Regions from separate parts of the Thalassorhabdus alkalitolerans genome, predicted to be linked through region 1. Evidence: riboswitches for the same ligand, from Rfam matches in the RefSeq annotation. Region 1 holds a riboswitch; each other region holds the start of a gene.

Region 1 (5,473 bases):
GACAGTGGAAGTAAAAGGGGAAAATCTAACGCTCAAAGAAGCCCTTACTAAGAACTTTGAAATTACAGTGTTGTCAAAGCCGCTTCTTGAAAAAGCAACTGGCTTTTCTGATAATGAGAACTTGAATGAGCTTTTAGCTCCTGGAAATGAAGACAAAGCAAAAGAATATATTAACGGACGCGACTTAATAGACTTAGTCCGTGACTTTGGACCATGGAATGCATCTCCTCAAGAGTTTGTATCGATCTTACGGAAAATTCCAGCCCGTTTGTACTCTATTTCAAGCAGCTTGAACGCATACCCAGATGAAGTGCATCTGACAATTGGCGCTGTTCGTTATGAAGCCCACGGGCGTGAGAGAAACGGCGTATGCTCTATTTTATGCTCCGAGCGTCTCCAGCCGGGAGACACTGTTCCGGTTTACGTTCAGAATAACCAAAACTTCAAGCTGCCAGAGAACCCGGAAACGCCTATCATTATGGTGGGACCAGGGACAGGCATTGCTCCTTTCCGCTCCTTTATGCAGGAAAGAGAAGAAATCGGTGCGGAAGGAAAGTCCTGGGTATTCTTTGGAGAACAGCACTTTGTTACGGATTTCCTTTATCAGACTGAATGGCAAAATTGGCTGAGTGAGGGAGTATTAACAAAGATGGATGTAGCATTTTCACGGGATACCGATGAAAAAGTATACGTTCAACACCGGATGCTTGAAAACAGCAAAGAATTGTTCCAATGGCTTCAAGAAGGGGCAGTGTTCTATGTGTGCGGAGATGAGAAAAAGATGGCTCACGACGTCCATAGTACACTCATTGAAATCATTGAAAAAGAAGGCGGTATGAGCCGTGAAAAAGCGGAAGAGTACCTGGCCGATATGCAGCAGCAAAAACGTTATCAACGAGATGTATATTGATTTGGGATTGAAGGGAGTAATATCAACATGGTGAACGATAGATTAAAAGCACCAGACGGACCGCCAAGTGATGTGGAACGTATTAAGGAAGAAAGCAACTATTTACGCGGAACATTAAAAGAGACAATGCTGGATCGCATAAGTGCAGGGATTTCAGATGATGATAATCGTTTAATGAAGTTTCACGGGAGCTACCTGCAAGACGACAGAGACTTAAGAAATGAGCGGCAGAAACAAAAGCTTGAACCAGCATATCAATTTATGCTTCGGGTAAGAACTCCTGGGGGAGTCTCTACACCAAACCAGTGGCTGGTTATGGATGAGCTGGCTCAGAAATACGGGAACGGTACATTGAAGCTTACGACTCGCCAGGCGTTTCAAATGCACGGTATTTTAAAGTGGAACATGAAAAATACGATTCAGGGCATCCATAATTCATTACTGGATACCATTGCAGCCTGTGGTGATGTAAATCGTAATGTGATGTGTAACCCTAACCCCTATCAATCTGAAATTCATTCAGAGGTCTTTGAATGGTCCAAAAAGCTGAGTGATGATTTATTGCCGCGAACGCGAGCGTATCATGAGTTGTGGCTGGACGAAGAAATGGTAGCCGGCACACCAGACGTAGAGGAAGAAACAGAGCCAATGTATGGTCCTTTGTATTTGCCAAGGAAATTCAAAATTGGTGTAGCTGTACCTCCTTCTAACGATGTTGATATCTTTTCTCAAGATTTAGGCTACATTGCAATCGTAGAAGATGGAAAGCTGATTGGATTTAATGTAGCAATTGGCGGAGGCCTTGGGATGACTCATGGCGATACAGAAACTTATCCCCAGGTTGCTAAAGTGATTGGCTTTTGTACACCTGAGCAGATTTACGATGTAGCAGAAAAGATTATTACCATTCAGCGTGATTATGGTAATCGTTCCGTCCGTAAGAATGCACGTTTTAAATACACGGTTGACCGTCTTGGTCTTGATACTGTAGTGGAAGAGCTTGAAAATCGTCTTGGATGGAGCCTGGAAGAGGCAAAGCCTTATTCCTTTGACCATAACGGAGATCGTTACGGCTGGGTGAAGGGTATCAGAGGAAGATGGCACTTCACGTTGTATGTAGAAGGCGGGCGTATCGCTGATTATGAAGATTACAAACTGATGACCGGTCTGCGTGAAATTGCGAAAGTCCACAGAGGCGATTTCCGCCTTACGGCTAACCAGAATCTTGTCATTGCGGACGTCTCCAGCCAGAAAAAGAAAGAAATTAATGAGTTGATTGAGCAATATGGTTTAACAGAAGGAAAGCATTATACTGCACTCCGTCGAAGTTCAATGGCGTGTGTAGCCATGCCGACCTGTGGATTGGCTATGGCTGAGGCAGAGCGTTACTTACCTTCTATGATCGATAAAATTGATGAAATCGTGGATGAAAATGGTCTTCGTGATGAAGAGATCACCATCCGGATGACCGGCTGTCCAAACAGCTGCGGCCGTCCTACCCTTGCAGAAATAGGATTTATCGGTAAGGCACCAGGAAAGTACAATATGTACCTAGGTGCAGCCTTTGACGGCAGCCGCTTAAACAAAATGTACCGGGAAAATATCGGGGAAGAAGAAATTCTAAGTGAGTTGAGAGTACTTCTTTCAAGGTATGCTAAAGAACGCAGTGAAGGCGAGCATTTTGGTGATTTTGTGATTAGAGCAGGCGTTATTGAAGCAGTGACCGATGGCACGAACTTTCATGCTTAATTAGAATTAATCAAGGTCCCTTATTCTCTATACAAAAGAGTATAAGGGACCTTTTTTGTAAAGGAAGATGGTATTTATTAATAGTACTTTTCCTCAATTATCGTCTTCCTTTCTCTGATAAGACCGTAAGCAAGCATACCAAAGCCTGTGATAACGAGCAGAAGTTCAATAATAAAAGCTTCCGGGCCATATGTAAGACGATGAAGATGAAATATCCAATGTATGACGATAATATCAAACGTCGCAAAAAAGCCTGAGGCAATGAGGACACCATGGAAAAAAGAAGGCGGAAAGAAACGCCAGGAGATAAAATAAAAAAGCAATGTGACTGCTCCGGCAAAAGCCAAAACCCCCAGCCTTTCTCCCGTCGTTTGGGCAGGAAACCCAAAAGCTTGAGCCTGATATTGATGAAACAGCAAGTCTACATAAAAAACACCAAAGAAGTAACTGATGAAGCGAGTCAACATGGTACCTCCTTTCTCTTGTTACTATTTACCTGTGCTTACATTTAATTTTCACATCCCCGTTATATCTTTTCTTTATTTTTTCCGGCACTCCTTCATGCATTTCGATCACTTAGCTGAATATGGATTGATCCTCTGGCAGGAACATGAAATAATGTTTTGAACAAAAGAAGAAATACTATTTGATAACCTGATAACAGGCTTTGTCCGGCAGTGAAATACAACGATGATAAATGTCTACGCGTGGTATATACTGGACGACATTTACAATCTTCATGACACCAAAAAGGCTGCCCCGTTAATGGGACAGCCGCAGAAGACACTAATCTATTTTTACTAATTCTACAGGTCCGTGGTCATCACAGTGGTAGCCATGTACATGGTGCAGACGTCCATTGACAATAAAGTCATAGTGATCGCCATGAGGAACAACCTCGTGACCGCAGTCATCATTGTGAGTACATCCGCAGTTCATGGGGGCACATTCGTCAGGGTTACTTTCTGTTACTGAAATTTTACATTCGTCCCAGTGGCCGTTGTGCTCGCGGTGAAGGTGACCGTCATGAACATAATCAATATGGTCACCATGTTTAATTTTAGTGTGCCCGCAAGACAAGCTGTGCTCGTGGGAATGTTTTTCATGAACAGAGTGATCGTGCGCCATTCCTATTACCTCCTTTTTATTATTATTTCACCTTTTTAAACTCATTATCCGAAACAGACGAACATAAAACTTTAGATTGGGAAAAGAGAAGATGGACAAGGCAAGGAATCAATGATACGATTTACTAAAATTATACATGCAATGGAAATAGGTGCAAGGCAAATACTGCCTGCTTAATAGGGAAGTCCGGTGAAACTCCGGCACGGACCCGCCACTGTAAGGGGGCCAATGTAATGATTGGCTTTCTCGAGTAATCTCACTGGGTAACACCCGGGAAGGGACGAGAGGATAACCCCCAAGTCAGGAGACCTGCCTATTTCAACATCACTGTTGACCTACGGGAATTAGGGAGGTGGTTAGATGCTGCACTAAAGTGTGCCTTCACTTGAATATAACCTTAATAGGCGTGACAAGACTTCCAGATATATTTGATGAGAAGTAAGCGTTTCTAACCCGATCCCCGGGGTAGAAACGCTTATTTTTTTGGTAAAGGAGTGGTTGCAGTTAATGTAAAAAGTACACAAGTAACACGCTTTGGTATGAAGAGGAAAGAAATCTTTACAAAAAGAGGAAGTGTCCTTATAATTCAAAATATAAATCGTAATAATTACTATTTGCGATTACTGAGGAGGAGAAATAAAATGAATTGGAGCAAAACATATCCGTTGTCTTTTTTACTGATCGGAACTCTTATTATGGCAGCATGTGGAGCAGAGGGGGATACTGAAACCGGAGCTGCTGAAGCGGAGGCTGATTCTTTGTCCCAGGATGAAGCAGTGGTCATTGAGAACAATGGGGAAGAACTTACATTTGAAGAAGCACCCCAGCGTGCAGTGACATTAAACCAGCACGTAACAGAAGTTATGCTCGCTCTAGGGCTTGAAGACCATATGGCAGGGACTGCATATTTAGATGACGGCATACATCCTGAATACCAGGATGCCTATGAGAGTGTACCTGTTTTGGCAGATCAATACCCTTCCCAGGAGCCTTTTTTAAATGTTGAACCTGATTTTGCTTACGCAGGATGGGAAAGTGCTTTTACAGAGGACAATATAGGAACCTTTACTCAGCTCCTTGAGTACGGGATCACCCCTTATCTTCATGAGTCTTCTTCAATGATTGGCCCGACGCTTGATGATGTATATCAGGATATTACTAATATAGGCCAGATATTTAGAGTGGAAGAAAGAGCTGAGGAATTAATCTCTGCTATGGATCAGCGGATTGCTGACGTTCAATCGCAAATAGACCCGGATACAGATGATCCCTTTAAGGTATTTGTATATGATAGCGGGGAACAAGAGCCAATGACTGGCAGTCAATTTTTTATGACAAACTTAATTGAAATGGCAGGCGGTACTAACATATTCTCTGATGCTTTGGACCAAAACTGGGGGAACGTAAGCTGGGAAGCGGTGATTGAGGAGGACCCTGAATGGATCGTTATTGTTGATTACGGGGAAACAACAGCAGAGCAGAAAAAAGAATTTTTGTTATCATATGATGCCTTGGAAAGTGTGACAGCAATACAAGAAGAGAATTTTGTAGTTGTTCCCTTATCCGCTGCTGCTGAAGGAGTCAGAGCTCCTGAAGCGTTTGAGTTGATGGCAGAAGGATTTTACCCGGATATAGCTAACGAAAATTAGGGGACTTCTTATGAGCGGTATAGCAAAAACTTATGAG
Region 2 (5,473 bases), on a different contig from region 1:
GCCGTCTATAAACACCCACATATTAATTGTGCCCGCTGTTTCTTTAACGGATTGATGAGTATGTGCTCGAGCTGCATCAACGGCATTGGAGGTGCCTGCCGTTACCATGATCAGCAAATCTGCATCCTCAGTAGAAAATCTGCGGAAGGCGGCGTCTTCCAGAACAGCTGCGGTCATCATGCCTACAGTATCTGCATCGTCAATATCTCTTTGTTGTAAGAACTGACGAAACTCTTCTTCCGTATTATCACAATGATAATCATAAGGGACGTGCCGGTTAACAAAATGGCTGGCCCATCCTATTCCTGATCCGATAACTGCTGAAGAACAAGTTTTAAAGGGAAACGGTACACTAAGGTGAATGATTTCCTCAGTTGTCTTCTTTTCAATATTTGTCAGCACGTTCATAGATCTCTCCTCTTTACTAGGAGTAAGTGAAAGAAGGGGGCTGGGTACATCCGGATGTTCCTTTCGTGTAATGGCCGTTTCGTAAACTTCCTCCAGCAGATTTCCTTCCATCACCTTGGCAGGGGGACCGAGAGCCTTTTCTTTCCCTTTATCCATGAGAAGCACTCTGTGACAATACATAGAAGCCATATTTAAATCGTGGAGAACTGCCACTACCGTTAACCCTTTTTCACGTGTCCAGCTTTTCAGCGTGTCGAGCAGGCTCATTTGAAAAGAAACATCCAAATGATTGGTAGGCTCATCAAGCAATAATATGTCTGGTTCCTGGGCCAGCGCTCTGGCAAGCATTACTCTTTGCTTCTCACCGCCGCTTAACTGGCTAACCGACTTCTCCGCAAAGTGAAGGACATTGGTTTCCTGCATTGCTTGGTGGATGACTTCTTCATCAGCTGATGTGGTTAAACCAAGCCACCCCTTTTGATAAGGATATCTCCCAAGCTCCACAACCTGTCTGACACTATAGGAGAAGGCAGTCTCTGCATGCTGGGGGAGTACCGCCATTTTTTTTGCCAGTTCTTTCGAGGAGTAATCCATAATATCCTTGTCACCGAGAAGAACTCTTCCTGAAGAGGAAGAAAGGGCGGCATGAAGGATTTTTAATAACGTGGACTTTCCGCTTCCATTTGGACCTAGTATTCCAAAGATTTCCCCTTTGTTAATGTTAAGGTTAATGTCCTTTACGACATCTTCTTTATTTGTATAACCACCGGAGATATGTTCAATCGTCAGCACGTTTCTGCACCTCCTTTTCTGCTTAAAGCTTTTTGCGTTCTCTCAGGAGAAGCAATCCAAAAACAGGAGCACCAATGATTGCTGTTAATACACCAATAGGGAGTTCCGTCGGGGCAATCAGAGTCCTTGCTGCCATGTCTGTTAATACGAGAAATCCCCCTCCTATCAGTAGCGATAACGGTAAATGATGACGGTGGTCAGCTCCAAACAACAGACGGACCAGGTGAGGTATAACCAGTCCGACAAATCCAATCGTTCCTGAGACCGCTACTGCTGACCCTGTTAACAAGGATGCTCCAAGTAAGATGGAAATCTTTCTTGCTTCTGTATTTACTCCTAACGTTTTAGCTGTCTCTTCACCAAAAACCATTGCATTCAGTTCTCTGCTGTTTGCAAACAAAATAACAGCTCCTGTTATAAAGAAAGGAAGCATAAGAAGGACATGACTCCACCCTCTCATTGATACACTCCCCATCAGCCAGGTTATGATCTGGCGAAGTTCCTCACCTGTTAATGCAATCAAAAGAGACATCAACGATCCTAGAAATGAACTGAATATGATTCCGGCTAAAATAATAGTTTCTGTAGCTAAATTCTTTTGCACAATCCTGGCAAAAAACAGGACTAGAAAAAGAGTCAAAAATCCGGAGATCACACTGACAAAAGGAAGAGTAAAAGCTCCAATCAGCGGGAGAGAAAGCCCAAGAAAAAGAACAATCACAGCACCAAGAGCTGCCCCGGATGATACACCCAGTGTGAATGGATCTGCCAGGGGATTTTTTAAAAATCCCTGAAAAGCAGATCCTGCCATGGCTAGAGACGCCCCTACCAAAAGGGCAAGAGTTACGCGAGGAAGACGGATATCCAAAATAATGTTTCGCGTAACGGAATCGATGTCAGCGCCTAGTGGTATCCCGGCACCTTCCTGAAGAAGAACTATCACTGTCGTTGAAAAAGGAATTCCAATACTGCCAATTGAAATACCAATAATAAGGGCTGCAAAAAGGAAGAGAACACTCCCTCCATAAGCAGCCCACTTTTTTTTATTCGTTGTTAAAGACATCAGGATAAACCAGCTCAGCAATTGCTTCAGCACCGTCTACTAAACGAGGTCCTGGTCTTGTAACTTTATCTGCATGTACATCGTAAATTCTTTCATTTTCTACAGCTGGAATGTCACTCCAGCCTGATCGTGAAAGAATTTCTTCTTCAGGATCTTCCACATAAAAACCATAGGTTGTAATGATCACATCGGGATTTAAGGCGATAACATCTTCTTCACTGTACTGAACCCACCCCTCTTCATTTTGGGCAGCATTTTCAGCATTGATCATTTCCAGAATCTCATGTAAAAAGGTGTTTGTACCAGTAGTATAAATTTCTGGAGCCGGCCCCACCTCAAGCCAGACTGTTTGTCTTTCATCCTCGGATATTTCCTGGGCTTGTTCCTGGAGCTCGTTAACACCTTCCTGCATCTCAGCTACAAGCGTTTCAGCCTCCTCATACGTCCCTGTGGCCGCACCGATCATTTCAATTGAATCGTAAGCATCATCAAAGCCAGAAGCTTCATTTACAAATAAAACGGTTATATCTGCCTCCTGCAATTGATTGAAACCTTCCTCACTGAAGTGAGCGGATGACTCATGAGCCAGAACAAGATCAGGCTCTAATGACAAAATGGTTTCCACATCGAATTCCATCCCGCCTACACTCTGAATATCATTCACTTCTTCCGGGTATGTATCGTTGTCAGTAACTCCCACAATGCGATCTCCGGCTCCTAATGCAAAAGCAGTCTCTGTATTGCTCGGAATCAAGCTGACAATTCTTTGAGGCTCTTCCTCAATTGTAACTTCTTCACCAACAGCATCTTCAATCGTCACTGGAAAATCGGCTTCTGCACCGTCTTCTCCGTCGGCATCAGTGTCTTCTTGCGGCTCCTCAGCTGCCTCTTCTTCCATAGATTCTTCAGTCGTATCCTCGGCAGCTTCTTCTCCTGTATCCTCTGTCTCTCCGCATGCTGCTAAACTCATTACTAAAAGTACTGACGTACCCATTACCCATTGTTTTCTCACTCTTTGTCTCTCCTTTTACTTTCCGTTCTTTCTCTATAATGGTGAAAGGACTCGATACGGCAGCTTTTCCTGTTTTTTGGTCAATAACATCCTATAGATGCAAAAAAAAGCTCCCCTTTTTCAAAAAGGAGAGCATACATGTGTATAACCTAAGTCACTGTAAGACAGCCGTAAGGCAGTTACCACGTCTGCTTCCACCTTTTCCTCGAAGGCCTGGCATATATTCATCTAAGGCAGGTCTCCTGACTTCCGCGTTCTGGATCAGCCTGCCTTCCCAACCTGCTTCTAGCAGACAGTGGCTTGATAGGCGTTCCACGCGTATACAGTGGCGGGACCGTGCCGGATTTTCACCGGGCTTCCCTTTTAACATTTCCCTTGATAGGAAATTGACCATAGATGTGAACGGTATTTTGTTTTCTCCATATTCAAAGTATACAGGATATTTTTTGTTTGAAAAGATGCTTTTTCAGCAAATTTTTCATTTTCCCTTTATTTCTCCTTATGGCAAATAAAAATTTGTCGAGGAGATGTGGCGGTTTGGTAAGGGGAAGCATCATAATCCCCAAAGTGAGATTGAATAGTGAAACCGCTGCTTTCAAGCATACTTTTAAGCTCCTCTGAAGAATAAAGCTTCACTCGTTCCAGGTATTCTCTTTTAGACTCATTTTCGTAAATTGTAATCGTTTTCGCAACAAACCCATTCTCAATTTTCCTCTGCTGCCTGATGCGAAGGCCGTCCTTATTTGATTCATCCACTGCTACTAGGTTTTTCGTAACATACTCAGGATTTAAATAGTCAAATAAAAACCAGCCCCCAGGCTTTAATGCTTGATAGGCATTTTTAAAAACAAGCTCATTTTCTTCATCATCCGGAAAATAACCAAAACTTGTAAATAAATTAAATACAGCATCATATTCATTGCGAAATTGAATATTTCTTACATCCGCACGCATGTATTTAATGGAAAGATCACTGGTCAAGTCAATCGCTTTTTTCAATAAAACAGCTGATAGATCAACCCCGGTTACGTCAAAATCCTTACGGGCAAGCCATCGGCAATGGCGTCCATGACCACAGCACAGATCCAGCACTGTCATCTTTTTTTGAAGAGGAATATAGGACATTAATGCTTCAAGCTCCCGAGCTGCTTTTTGTTCATCCCTGTGATCATAAATTCTCAGGTAGTCTTCCTGAAAGCTTTCTTCGTACCATTCTCTCAATGTGCCCCCTCCTTTCCCTGAACTTTTGTATGGAGCTTGTAAGTGTTCATCGGACAAAGACTGAGAGGGCTTTCAGCCTGTGCTGCCCTCTCCCTTCTTTATTACCATGCCAAAATAATTCTCTTTTCAACAGCACTACGAAGACAAATAACTTCGGGGTTTTTAAATGTCTTCTCTTGGTATATGAAAGGTAAAAGTCGTACCCTCCTCCACTTTACTGTGAGCAGAAATCTGGCCGTTGTGTCCCTCCACAATATTCTTTGCGATAGCAAGGCCAAGGCCCGTTCCTGAGCGGCCCCGGGTTCTGGCTTTATCCGCCTTATAAAAACGTTCGAACACAAAGGGCAGGTCTTCTTCTGGTATACCTGACCCAGTGTCCTCCACATCAACAGTAACTCCGGATTTGTCTGTTTCCACACGAAGTGTCACGGTTCCGCCAGCCTCCGTATGACGAATGGCGTTATGAATTAAGTTCGTCAGCACCTGCTCATATCTGTCTGGATCAACATCCATCACAGGCTCTTCGCCGGTAACTTCGGTTTGAAGATTGACTCCCGCTTCTTTAGCCAGACCGTGAAACTTTCTGGTTATTTTTGCGCTCATTTCATGGATCTGAATCGGTTCTTTATTTAATTGAATATGGCCGGCCTCCATACGGGCAATATCAAGAAGCTCATTGACCAGTCTACCCATTCGGAGAGACTCTTCATATATAATCTGGCCAAGCTCCTTTTTCTCCTCATCTGTAGCTGCAATATCATCAATAATTGCCTCACTATACCCTTGAAGCATCGATATCGGGGTTCTTAGCTCATGGGAGACATTGGCAATAAAGTCTTTTCTCAGCTTATCGTGCTGCTTCTCCTCTGTCATGTCTCTTATCAGCACAACGACCCCTCTCACAAAGGTGCCATCATATAGAGGTGTCATAATAATCGCATAGTGCCGTCCTTGCAAATCAATTTCCGTTACTTGTT
Region 3 (5,473 bases), on a different contig from region 1:
AGCCCCTGCCGGTGCCAGGCACCATAGTTATAACCATACGGTTTTTTCTTCAAATGGTGTCCTCTGCTTCTTTTTTTCTGCTCCCTCGCTGTTTTCCGGGTAACCTAAAAATACTGTTCCAACTACCTTTTTGTCTTGTGGCGAACCTATAAAATGATGAAGACGTTCGTCGTGGACAAGACCAACTCCCCTTGTTCTCCAGACAAAACCTAACCCTTGTTCCTCAGCTGCAAGCCACATTGAATGAATCGCACAGCACACAGCATATTCATTGTCTGTAGAATCAGACGCCTTTGGAAGAGTGTCTGATGTGACAACAATAATGACGGGCGTTTGTGTCACTGCTTTCATGGAACTGTCTACTAGCTTTGGCTTTGTTGGAAAACGTTCTTGTAAATATTCATAAGCTAAAGATTCATATTCTTTCTTGGCCTTCCCCTGTATCACATAAAAACTCCACGGCTCTCTCATTCTATCATTTGGAGCCAGGGTAGCTGCATAGAGCAGGGATTCTATTTTTTCTTTTTCTACCTCTTTGGGTATGTAACTTCGCACTGCCCGCCTTGCTTCCAAACGTTCAAAAACGCTCATTTCTTTCACTCTCCCTTTGTTTTTTTACGAGGGAATCTACGAATCTTTTACACCGCTGATCATCCTTTTTCTGAGGTGTAAGCTCCACTTTTAACGTGACGGCTAGATTCGTACATACGTACAGCATGTCCCGGAATTCATTGACTGCTCCGCAGTATCTCGGAAACAAGCTGTCGCCTGTTCCAAACACCCCAGTGGTCAGTTTCTTGCTTCCATATTCCTCAAAGGCAGTATAGAGGTCTCTCATTTCACGGGGAATTTCCCCATTTCCCCAGGTGTATGTCCCAACTGCTACGATCTGAAAGTCCTGAAGCTGTGATAATGGAAAGAGGGCTGAAGGATAAGAGACTACGTCGATGTCTCGCATTTCCAAATACTTCTTAATCATTTCTGCCAGCTCTTCGGTGTTCCCGGTCACTGATGCGTAAATAACAGCCGCTTTCATGGTACCTTACAGCTCATCAAATCCATTTGACTGAGTAACTTTCGAATAGGTTCTTGATTTTTGTTCAAAGAAATCTGATTTCGTTTCATTGATCATTTCGTCGCTGTATACTTGGATCCACGGCATAGGGTTGTCCTTTTCTTCATACAGATTGTTCAGTCCTAATTGCCGCAGACGTTTATTTGCTAAATACTCTACATATTCTTCAAATTCATCTAAATCGATACCTTCGACCTCTTTAAGAATGTAATGTGCCCATTCTTTTTCCAGTTCGACGGCATGCCCAATGGTGTCATAGACATAGGAAATGTTCTTGTCTGTATGGAGCTCGGGATTTTCCGCCAGCAAAATCCGTACAAACTGAGAAATAAAGTACGCATGCTGCATTTCATCCCGCTGAATATAACTAATCATCGTGCTTGTTTTCAGCATTTTTTGCTGACGGGCCAAGTGATAGAAAAAAGCAAAACCAGCATAAAAATAAATACCTTCTAAATTAATTGAATTAATGGCTAATTTAAAGAGCGCTTGTGGTGTCGGCTCTTCACGAAAACTCTCGTAGGCCTCTAAAATCAATTGATTTCTTTTGCGAACAATAGGATCCTCTTTGGCCTGGTTGAACCTTTCATTCTGCTCACGTAAAGGAACAAGGGAACTCAACACATAAGAGTAGGACTCGTTATGGACAGCTTCTTGCTGGGCTACAACCGCAAAAATTGCTTTAAAGCTGGAATCTGTCACATAATCCATTACCTGGCTCATGGTTGGAGTTTGCAGGCTGTCCAATGAGGCAAGCTGAGTATTGATTCTCAGGAACACATCTTTTTCAACATCACTTAAATGATCCCATTGTTTAATATCATCCTGCATATTAATTTCCTGAGCCTTCCAGAAGTTCGAAAGGAGAGTCTGATATAACTCATACATTTGTGGATAAGCTATATCATTCCAGTTAAGCAGTCCTGAAGACTGTCCATTAATAATGCCTGTAGATTTATTCGGGGCTGCTGGATTCATTAATTTCACTTTTGACAATGAGGACATTTCGATCCCTCCTAAAATAGGTTAAGTTAGCTGTGACAAGCTTCACACTCTTCAATTTCTGACTGGGAAGTGCTCCGTACATAATAGGTGGTTTTCAACCCCTGTTTCCAGGCTTCAAAATGAAGGTTGAGCAACTCTTTAGCCTTAATGTCATGACGGACATAAATATTAAAGCTTATTGACTGATCAACATGGCGCTGTCTGGCAGCGTTTTGCCTGATGCTCCAAATCTGGTCCAGTTCATGGCGGGCCCGTTGGTAATAGAGATACGTATGGTGATTTAAGTCTGGAGCTGTTACCTTAAACTTAAAGTTCTTCTTTTCTTCAGCAAATTCCACTGCGTACAACGGGTCAATTCCATCTGTGGATCCACCGATTTTGGCAGTAGAAGAATTAGGAGCTACAGCCATCATCCATCCGTTTCTCACTCCAGTAGCAGCCACCTCTTCCTGTAATTCCTGCCACCGTTTTGACGTATAGCCTCTTCGCTCAAAATAAAGACCTGTTTCCCACTCAGAACCTTGAAATTTACTATAAGCCCCTTTTTCTTTTGCCAATTCCATGGAAGATTGAATCGTGTGATAGGCAATGTCTTCGTATATTTTATCTGCGTATTCCACAGACTTCTCAGATTCCCACTGGATTCCTTTTAATGCCAAAAGGTGATGCCAGCCAAACGTTCCAAGACCCACCGCTCTGTACTTTCTGTTGGTAACTTGCGCCTGACCCACTGGAATGTTGTTTAAGTCAATGACATTATCAAGCATCCTCATCTGAATAGGTATCAGCCTTTCTAAGACCTCATCCCTTACTGCTGACGGAAGATTAATAGAAGATAAATTACACACCACAAAATCTCCTGGTTTACGGACAATAACAATGTTTCCCTCTTCGTCTTCATACTCTTGACTAATAGGGGAAGGTGACATATTTTGTGTAATTTCTGTGCATAAATTACTGCAATAGATAGAGGTTCTTCCCTCCCCTTTCAAATGCTTGTTTGGATTTTGACGATTTACTTCATCCCGGTAGAACATGTAAGGTGTTCCTGTTTCCAGCTGTGCCACCATAATTCTTGCCATGATATCCATGGCTCGGTAGGTCTTTCGCGGAAGAAGAGGGTGATTGACTGCTTCTTCATACTTTTCTGTAAAATATTTACGGTCTTCTTCGTCATAAAAGTCTTCAAGACCAACCGGAGTGCCATCTTCACTCTTCCAGCCCATGATTTGTTTCACCTGGTGAGGACAAAACACATGCCATTCGCCTATGCTTCTTCCGTTCTCATCTGTCTCCTGTAACTTATGCATAAATAGGTCAGGTATCGTAACCCCGGTAAAAATATCGTGAGCTTTCCTTCTTTCATCACCATTATTTGTTTTTAAGTCAAGAAAACCGTTCATAATGTCCTTGTGGAATAAGTCTAAATAAACAGCCACCGCCCCTTGACGCTGTCCCAGCTGGTCCACACTCACAGCTGTGTCATTAATCAGCCTGATCCACGGTACCACTCCAGAGGAATTACCTTTAAACTTCTTTATATCTGATCCTAAAGCTCTTACCTTCCCATAATAAATGCCAATCCCACCGCCATCCTTGCTGAGGCGGGCAATGTCCCAGTTATTCAGGTAAATACTGTCAAGTGAGTCATCAACTGTATCTATAAAACAAGAAGACAATTGACCAAAACTTTTTCCTGCATTAGATAAAGTAGGAGTCGCAACCGTCATATATAAATTGCTTAGTGCCCAATATGCTTCCTTTACTTTTTCCAGCCTTTTGTTTTTTTCTTCCTTCTGCATAAGGGTCATCGCAATGATCATAAACCGCTCCTGCGGCAGCTCAAATACTTTCCCCTCATGATCTCTCGCTAAATACCGGTCTGCCAGTAAAAATAAACCTATGTAAGTAAACAACTCATCTCGCTTGGGTTCAATTTCCCGTTCTAATTCCTTAATTTCCTGTTCAGAATATGCTGCTAACAAATGATCGGAATAGATTCCTTTCTCACGTAACGTTTTCATTAGCTTATACAAGCTTCCATATCGTCTCTCCGCCGTGCTGTACCCTCTATGTAAAGCCGCCTGCTTGTATAGTTCATTTAAATACAGCCGTGCTGCAACAAACGTCCAGTCTGGCTGGTCCATTTGTATTTGATTTAATGCATAGAGCATAGCTTGATGGTTCACGTCTTTATCCGTTCCTGTAAAAGATGTAATATATTCTTTGATTTCCTTTGCATTAAAATTGTAACGATCAAAAGCTTTATCAATTGTATCCATCACTTCATGTAATTCCTCTTTAACATGTACTGTCATTTTCTTCCTCCTTATTCCTGCTTTATTCTAAGCTGGCCGTTGTCGTCTCACCGCTCCTGATATTTTTTCGAATTAAAAAATCCGCTCAAATTAATGTGAGCGGATGAAACGATAGCAAGTAATGGAGAAAGATACTTTGGTCTTTCCCTGTGCCACCGTTTCATCTTCTCAATCCCCGAAGAAGGTGAAACATCTTAAGATAAGACAGGTCTCCTGACTTGTGCGTCTTCCGTCCATGAGCTCCTTCCCGTATAAAAACCGATCAAGTTTATTTATACAGTGGATACGACTCATTTCGTCAGCACTTACAGTTGCGGGGGCAGTCTTGGATTTTCACCAAATTCCCTTTTACGCCAAATGGCATCTCATCTCAAGGCAAACAATATATAGTTTTCTCGATAACAAAAAACACAATATCTTGTGAAATTCTACATTCATACTACATGACTTATCCCAATTTAGCAAGTTCATAGATCCATAGATTATTAATTTATTTCTTCAAATGTAAAGCATCTCTACTATTACATGGGGGGAGCATTTGACGTCAATTATCACATTTTGTCGTAATACCCGAAAAGTCTAAGGCTGCGTTGTTTTTCTTTTCCTATTCGCTGAAAATACATTTATATTACCTACACTAACCCCTGCATAAAAGAATTAATACCTCAGTGAAGCAACGGACTTACTAATAACCATCCTCTCCGTTTCATATCCCTTACTTTTTAAGTAATACTCCATACCTGCTTTAGCAATGTCTATGTTATTTTTCGGACCGATGGTCACACGTTTTATAGGAAGTTTCTCTGGAAAATGAATCGTAATAAACGGGATGATTACTCCATTTGAAGCCCGGAAGAAAACCTCTGGGCCCCTCTCTTTGGTAGTGAGCTTTCGTGGAAGAGCAATTCGATATTCTTCTTCACTTTTAAAAGCCTCATCCTTAAAAAAGATCGAACAAGTTGCTAGTATAGAAAAGAAATGTTCTGACAGCTCTCCCCCGATTTCTTGCAGCGTATACTGAGGGTGAAGATGGGATAGATATTGAAAGGTTTCCATGAGAAAATCCATAACTATT
Region 4 (5,473 bases), on a different contig from region 1:
AAAATGTAATCAAGCCTTTATTAAAAAAAGCCTCATCGATTTCTCGATGAGGCTCTTCTCACTATTTCCATACGTCATTTGCGATGCTGATCACATGTCGAACCTTGGCCCATTGTTCTTCTTCGGTAAGAAGATTCCCTTCTTCTGTGGAGGCAAAACCACATTGAGGGCTTAAGCATAACTGCTCTTTTCTTAGATATTCTCCTGCTTCTTCAATTCTGTTCTGAATTAGATCTGGATCCTCTAGCTCTGGAAATTTAGATGTGATCAGACCAAGGACAACATAAAAATCTTCGCGCTCTACATGGCTTAACGGTTCAAAGCCTCCGGAACGTTCATCATCAAATTCAAGAAATAAAGCATCTACGTTTAATTTCTTGAACATAATTTCGGAAACCGCATCATAACTGCCGCTTGATGCATACGTGGACTTATAGTTCCCTCTGCAAACGTGCATTGTTATTGTCATATCATTTGGTTTGTCTGCGATCGCCTCATTTACAGTGTCAACGAATAATTCAAGGGTTTCTTGTGGGTCAAGACCTCTGGCCTGAAGCAGTCCCCCCGACAGAACCAGGTCCTTGTCCTTCTCGGCCTCCAGGAATAATGACCAAGTAGTATCATCAAATTGCAGGTGGCGGCAGCCTGAGTCATATAAAGCACTGATTGCGTCTTTGTATACTTTAACTAGATCAGCAAAGAGTTCAGATTCTGAAGAATAGAATTTTTTTTCTTCATCCGTTACTGTCCTGAAAATAAACATGCTAGGACTCGGTATTGTGATTCTTGCTTCATGGTCTCCCTTAATACTGTGAAGGAATTTGTATTCCTTCACCACAGGATGATCGCCAAAAGACAGCTTGCCCGTCACCTTAGCACCTTCTGCCTTTGTTTCCGTTCCTCCGCTGAAGATAAGGCCTTTATCCAACGTGACAAATTCCATTCCTTCTACTTCTTTCATGAAATCCAAATGGAACCATGCACGTCTGAATTCCCCATCTGTTACAGCTTTTAAGCCAGCTTCTTTTTGTTTATCTACCAGTCGTTTTATTTCTTCATTCTCCATTTCCCACAGTTCCTCAGCTGTGATTTCCCCTCTGTTCCTCTGCAGGCGGTCTTTTTTTAATCGTTCCGGTCTTAAGAAACTGCCTACATGATCTGCTCTAAATGGTCCTTTTACTGTATCACTCATTTTATTCTCTCCTCTTCTATTTTTGAGTTTCTCACTAGTAAGACTGTCAGCGTCACGACACAGACAACTGATAGAGGATAGTACCCTATTCTAATTAACAACACAAAAAAGCAAACAAACCACAGCGGCCTGAATGCTTCTATCAAACTATGTAGCATAAGGAATGAACCTTAATACAATTAATTCAGCAAACACCCCTCCCTATTTCCCGTAGGTCCATGTGTAATCATACAGGCAGGTCTCCTGACTTATCTTCATTGTTTCCTGCTCCTTCCCGCTTTCCAGCAGTGGATCTTTGCAGGTTACTCAGATTTACAGTGGCGGGAACCGTGCCGGACTTTCACCGGCTTCCCTTTTAAGCTGTAATGTATAAAACCAACTTACAACACCTGTTTAATATTATTTAATTATACTTCTGAGTATATAGCTGATTCCTTCCCTTTGTCCATGCTTTTAGTAAAATTTTCTATTATGTCAGCATATCCTCAATACTCTTGTTCTTGTTCTGTTAATACTTTTTTTATTTCTTCTATTTTCGCCATAGCTGTCTCATACCCTAAATCAATACAATGACTAGCCTTCCGAAAGTCAAAAGCCCCGATAGCTCCTACCTCCGGATAGAGATTATAATCGGCTTCCTTATGCTCTGCTTCCATTTGGGTTTTCAATGAAAGGTTGATGACGTTATTGATGACTTTGACGATGCTTGCTGAACCAGACTTTGCATTGATAATAGGTGTAATAGGATCTACAGAAATAACGCGTTCTGCTCCCAATGCCCTGCATATTCTAACAGGACAATTTGAGGTAACGCCACCATCAATCAACATTCTTTCTCCATAATGATACGGTTTAAAGAGTACTGGAATCGCAAAGCTAGCCCTTACGGCATCTGCTATTGAAGTATTGTTCACATATTCATAATCTCCCACAGAATTTGAAGAAAAAACAACGCTTGTCCCCCGCCCGTAATCAGTTGCTACGATTCCGCATGGTATTTTCAAGGAAGACAGAGGTTCATCCCCTGTGTGTTGTACCATAATATTTCGTAAACGTTCCCCTTTCAATATCCCTTCTACTCGGGGCCGAATAAATAAGGCTCTATAGAAAAGAGATCTCCAGTCAAAATCAAGCAAACGCCTGTTTAACGAAGGAACAATCCTTTTTAAAGTCTCTGCTTTATGGCCATAGGCGTATAACGCCGCTACCATAGCTCCAGAACTTGATCCGGTTACGTGTGAAACCTTAATTCCAGCTTCTTCAAAAGCGAGCAGCACTCCTACAGCTGCCGACCCCGGTATTCCTCCTCCGGCAAATGCTAACCCGGTTTCCATACATGCACACTCCTGTAATCATGAAATAAATTCTTTGATGCGCAGGTTCAATTCAACACTTCTTTTTAAAGGAATCTCATGTCCGCATTTTTTTATAAAAATCAATGTACTGTCCGGCAAAAAACCTTTCATGGGCAAAGCATACTTACCAGTAATTCTGTCCTTTTCCCCGTATACAAGTAAAACAGGTACTTTAATAGAAGGAAGACGTTTTGTACAATCATAATGCAAAAAGGCGTGATAAAACTGTGAGGCATCCAGCCCGTTTGTTGGTAAAGATGCTTTAAGCAAACTCAAAAACCTTTGCCAGTCATTTGTATTGATGATGGCTCCAAAAAAGGCAAGGAACAACGCGGGTTTATCTATAAGCGATAACCGAACTCCATTCTTCACAATAAAATAAAGAAGGCCATCCACCACCTTAGGGACAGGGCCGAGTTGAATCAGGCCTTTGACAGCCCCAGGGTACTTAAACGTAAATTCAAAGGCAATAGAGCAGCCTGCTGAATAACCGCAAAGCCATGCTTTTTCAATACCAAGCCTGCCCAAAAGTTCTTTCAGGTCATTTGCTATATCTGAAAAATCCCATGGATCTGGGGAGGAGGCTGTTCTCCCGTGTCCTCGTATATCCATTGAAATGACATGATAGTCTGAAGATAATTCCTCCAATTCAGGACGGTAAACATCGCTGGGATGCACGGGGCAATGAATAAAAACAATGGCTTCCCCTTTACCTTTTGATTCATAATATGTTTTTAATCCATTTATCTTCATAAATGGCATAGCTCCTGTCCTCCATAATTAATGTATGATCCTATTTTCACTGTTACCCGCTCTGTTCCTCTGGTAGTCACTGTTAGATTGTGACAAAATATAAAATTCATACAATAATCTCCCCCTTGCCATTTATGCCAATGAGTTCTACTAACTGCCAGGGAGACATGATAAGCTGTATGTACAGAAAAAACTCTGAAAGAAAGGCGGTTTGCTTTATGAATGGCACTCAGCGCAGCAGTTTGTACCCGGGTTTAAAAGTAGAGATTGTATTAAAAAAAGATCAGCGAAGCGGCAAGCTGACTCAAGGAATTGTAAAAGACCTATTAACAAAATCAGCAACTCATCCTCACGGTATTAAAGTCAGACTCGAAGATGGCCAGGTAGGACGAGTGAAAAATATAATTGATTAGGTTTTACACCTAACGTTAACTATCAAAAAAAGCACCGCCTGGGTGCTTTTTACACTTTCTCTTATTTATATTTCGATTATTTTCTACTGAAATTTTAACTGGCTTTTATCATTTATTTAAAATAAGTACTGTTTTAATCTTCTTGGACAATTAACACGTCACATGAGCAATGGCGGGCAATGCTTTCTGAAACCCTTACATATTTCTCATTAGATTCCTTTCCCACTATCACTAGATCACTACCAAATTCCAGCGAGCGTTCCTTAGATATTTTCACGACAGGAGATCCAAAATTAAGGGTGGTCTCCACATCTTTCAGTCCCGCGGATCTAGCTTCTCTTTCACAGATACCAAGGAGAACATTCCCGTGCCTTTCAGACAACTTCATAAAAGCGGGGTCTTCTTGCTGCTTTTCGGGAAACGCACTGTAATCAATTACATGAGAAATAATCAGCTTACTGTCATTTTCTTTTGCCATTTCTATCGCTCTTTGTAATGCAAGCATAGCTTCCTTTGTCCCATCTACTGCTACCAGAATAGAGGAATATATAGAATTCACCGCTTTACTCCCTCCAACAATTAAGATTACCATTCAAAAAAGAACTTAAAAAACATAGCAGAGCTTGTATAAAGAATTACTCCAAACGCAAAGGTTGGATAATGAGCCTCACGGTGTTTGGGGAGCTCATTACTTAAAACATTAAGAATCATTGCCCCTGAGATAAATGCAAAAATAATAGCTTCTAGTAAATAAGAGATAGACAGCCAAATCCCCATTATCCAGCCTATCATTACCCCTGAAGCCATAATATATCTGCCCACAGCGACATATTGGGTTGGATAATACCTCCAAATATCGTGAGCTACAACCAGAAAATGAAGCCCTAGAGCAGAGGCATAAAACATAGCCTGCACACCGCTTACTTCAGTAGAAACAAGAGTATAAGAAACCAATATGTTATAAAGGGCAAAGAAGGATACCTGCACCCAAAAGTTTGAGGTGCTTGATGCACTTTGTACTTTACTAAAATTCCCCTCAGAGTATTTCTGTACCCCGTAAAAAACGAGTAAACCTACTAAGCATACAAAATATAGTTCAGTTTGAGTGGCTAAACGCCCATATTCTTCTTTGATGGCATGCTGGTGGTCGTGAAGATATGGCAATACATAAATAAATACATAAGAAGCTGCTAACCCGCCAACAAAAGAAATCCACTTTTCACGTCTCAGCTTGTTTGAAGGCACCAATTTATATGCGAATAGATAAATAAAGGAATAAAACACTCCAATCATAATAATACCAAAGGTCATAAATACAGCCCCTTACATTTACACCAAAAACATCCCCCCATACTTTGAAACCACCTGTAAATAAAAATGCGTAAATAAAGAAACTTTAGAGAAGTAAGCAGGACGATGGAAGGCTTTTTTTATAATTAGGCTGATTATAATAAATTGACAAGGGAGGAGCCGTGAGGTACATCACAGTTTATCTCTAATCACCTCTTGTTGACATAGTCTTGACCTACCTTTTATTTTCACACGATAAGGATGTGGCTACCTATGTAAAAAATAAATTGATCTTTACATACTTTCCACTGTTCAGCTTTGCACGGAGGAATTAAAAAATCAAACAAATAAAGACCCGCACACTTTGAAAAAAGTGTGCGAATCTCACCCCAAACAATCAACTAAGGAAGTTGATTATATATTTTCGTTTTCTTTGCTAGTGGATTGATTATTAGTTATTGTTTTAGCTG

Evidence for each region. A riboswitch is a leader RNA that binds a small molecule or an ion and turns the genes downstream of it on or off. The one in region 1 is predicted to bind cobalamin.
Region 2: another riboswitch for cobalamin. It lies ahead of ACFPU1_RS15390 (ABC transporter substrate-binding protein); the one in region 1 lies ahead of ACFPU1_RS12775 (ABC transporter substrate-binding protein).
Region 3: another riboswitch for cobalamin. It lies ahead of ACFPU1_RS09075 (ribonucleoside-diphosphate reductase subunit alpha); the one in region 1 lies ahead of ACFPU1_RS12775 (ABC transporter substrate-binding protein).
Region 4: another riboswitch for cobalamin. It lies ahead of ACFPU1_RS09695 (5-methyltetrahydropteroyltriglutamate--homocysteine S-methyltransferase); the one in region 1 lies ahead of ACFPU1_RS12775 (ABC transporter substrate-binding protein).

Annotation. Positions count from the first base shown of each region.
Region 1 is NZ_JBHSOZ010000005.1:379,467-384,939, reverse strand. Features, by position in the region: gene ACFPU1_RS12795 (assimilatory sulfite reductase (NADPH) flavoprotein subunit) at 1-910, shown strand, start outside; gene cysI (assimilatory sulfite reductase (NADPH) hemoprotein subunit) at 938-2,659, shown strand; gene ACFPU1_RS12785 (DUF2243 domain-containing protein) at 2,737-3,126, opposite strand; gene ACFPU1_RS12780 (hypothetical protein) at 3,446-3,787, opposite strand; cobalamin riboswitch at 3,920-4,118, shown strand; gene ACFPU1_RS12775 (ABC transporter substrate-binding protein) at 4,429-5,436, shown strand.
Region 2 is NZ_JBHSOZ010000010.1:79,575-85,047, reverse strand. Features, by position in the region: gene ACFPU1_RS15400 (heme ABC transporter ATP-binding protein) at 1-1,200, opposite strand, end outside; gene ACFPU1_RS15395 (FecCD family ABC transporter permease) at 1,223-2,263, opposite strand; gene ACFPU1_RS15390 (ABC transporter substrate-binding protein) at 2,244-3,275, opposite strand; cobalamin riboswitch at 3,491-3,685, opposite strand; gene ACFPU1_RS15385 (class I SAM-dependent methyltransferase) at 3,765-4,496, opposite strand; gene ACFPU1_RS15380 (ATP-binding protein) at 4,659-5,473, opposite strand, start outside.
Region 3 is NZ_JBHSOZ010000003.1:1,287,482-1,292,954, forward strand. Features, by position in the region: gene ACFPU1_RS09060 (nitroreductase family protein) at 28-591, opposite strand; gene ACFPU1_RS09065 (flavodoxin domain-containing protein) at 578-1,036, opposite strand; gene ACFPU1_RS09070 (ribonucleotide-diphosphate reductase subunit beta) at 1,043-2,080, opposite strand; gene ACFPU1_RS09075 (ribonucleoside-diphosphate reductase subunit alpha) at 2,107-4,398, opposite strand; cobalamin riboswitch at 4,585-4,781, opposite strand; gene ACFPU1_RS09080 (DUF2971 domain-containing protein) at 5,056-5,473, opposite strand, start outside.
Region 4 is NZ_JBHSOZ010000004.1:32,545-38,017, reverse strand. Features, by position in the region: gene ACFPU1_RS09695 (5-methyltetrahydropteroyltriglutamate--homocysteine S-methyltransferase) at 62-1,192, opposite strand; cobalamin riboswitch at 1,409-1,600, opposite strand; gene ACFPU1_RS09690 (patatin-like phospholipase family protein) at 1,678-2,526, opposite strand; gene ACFPU1_RS09685 (alpha/beta fold hydrolase) at 2,545-3,309, opposite strand; gene ACFPU1_RS09680 (YwbE family protein) at 3,519-3,713, shown strand; gene ACFPU1_RS09675 (universal stress protein) at 3,847-4,272, opposite strand; gene ACFPU1_RS09670 (hypothetical protein) at 4,299-5,024, opposite strand.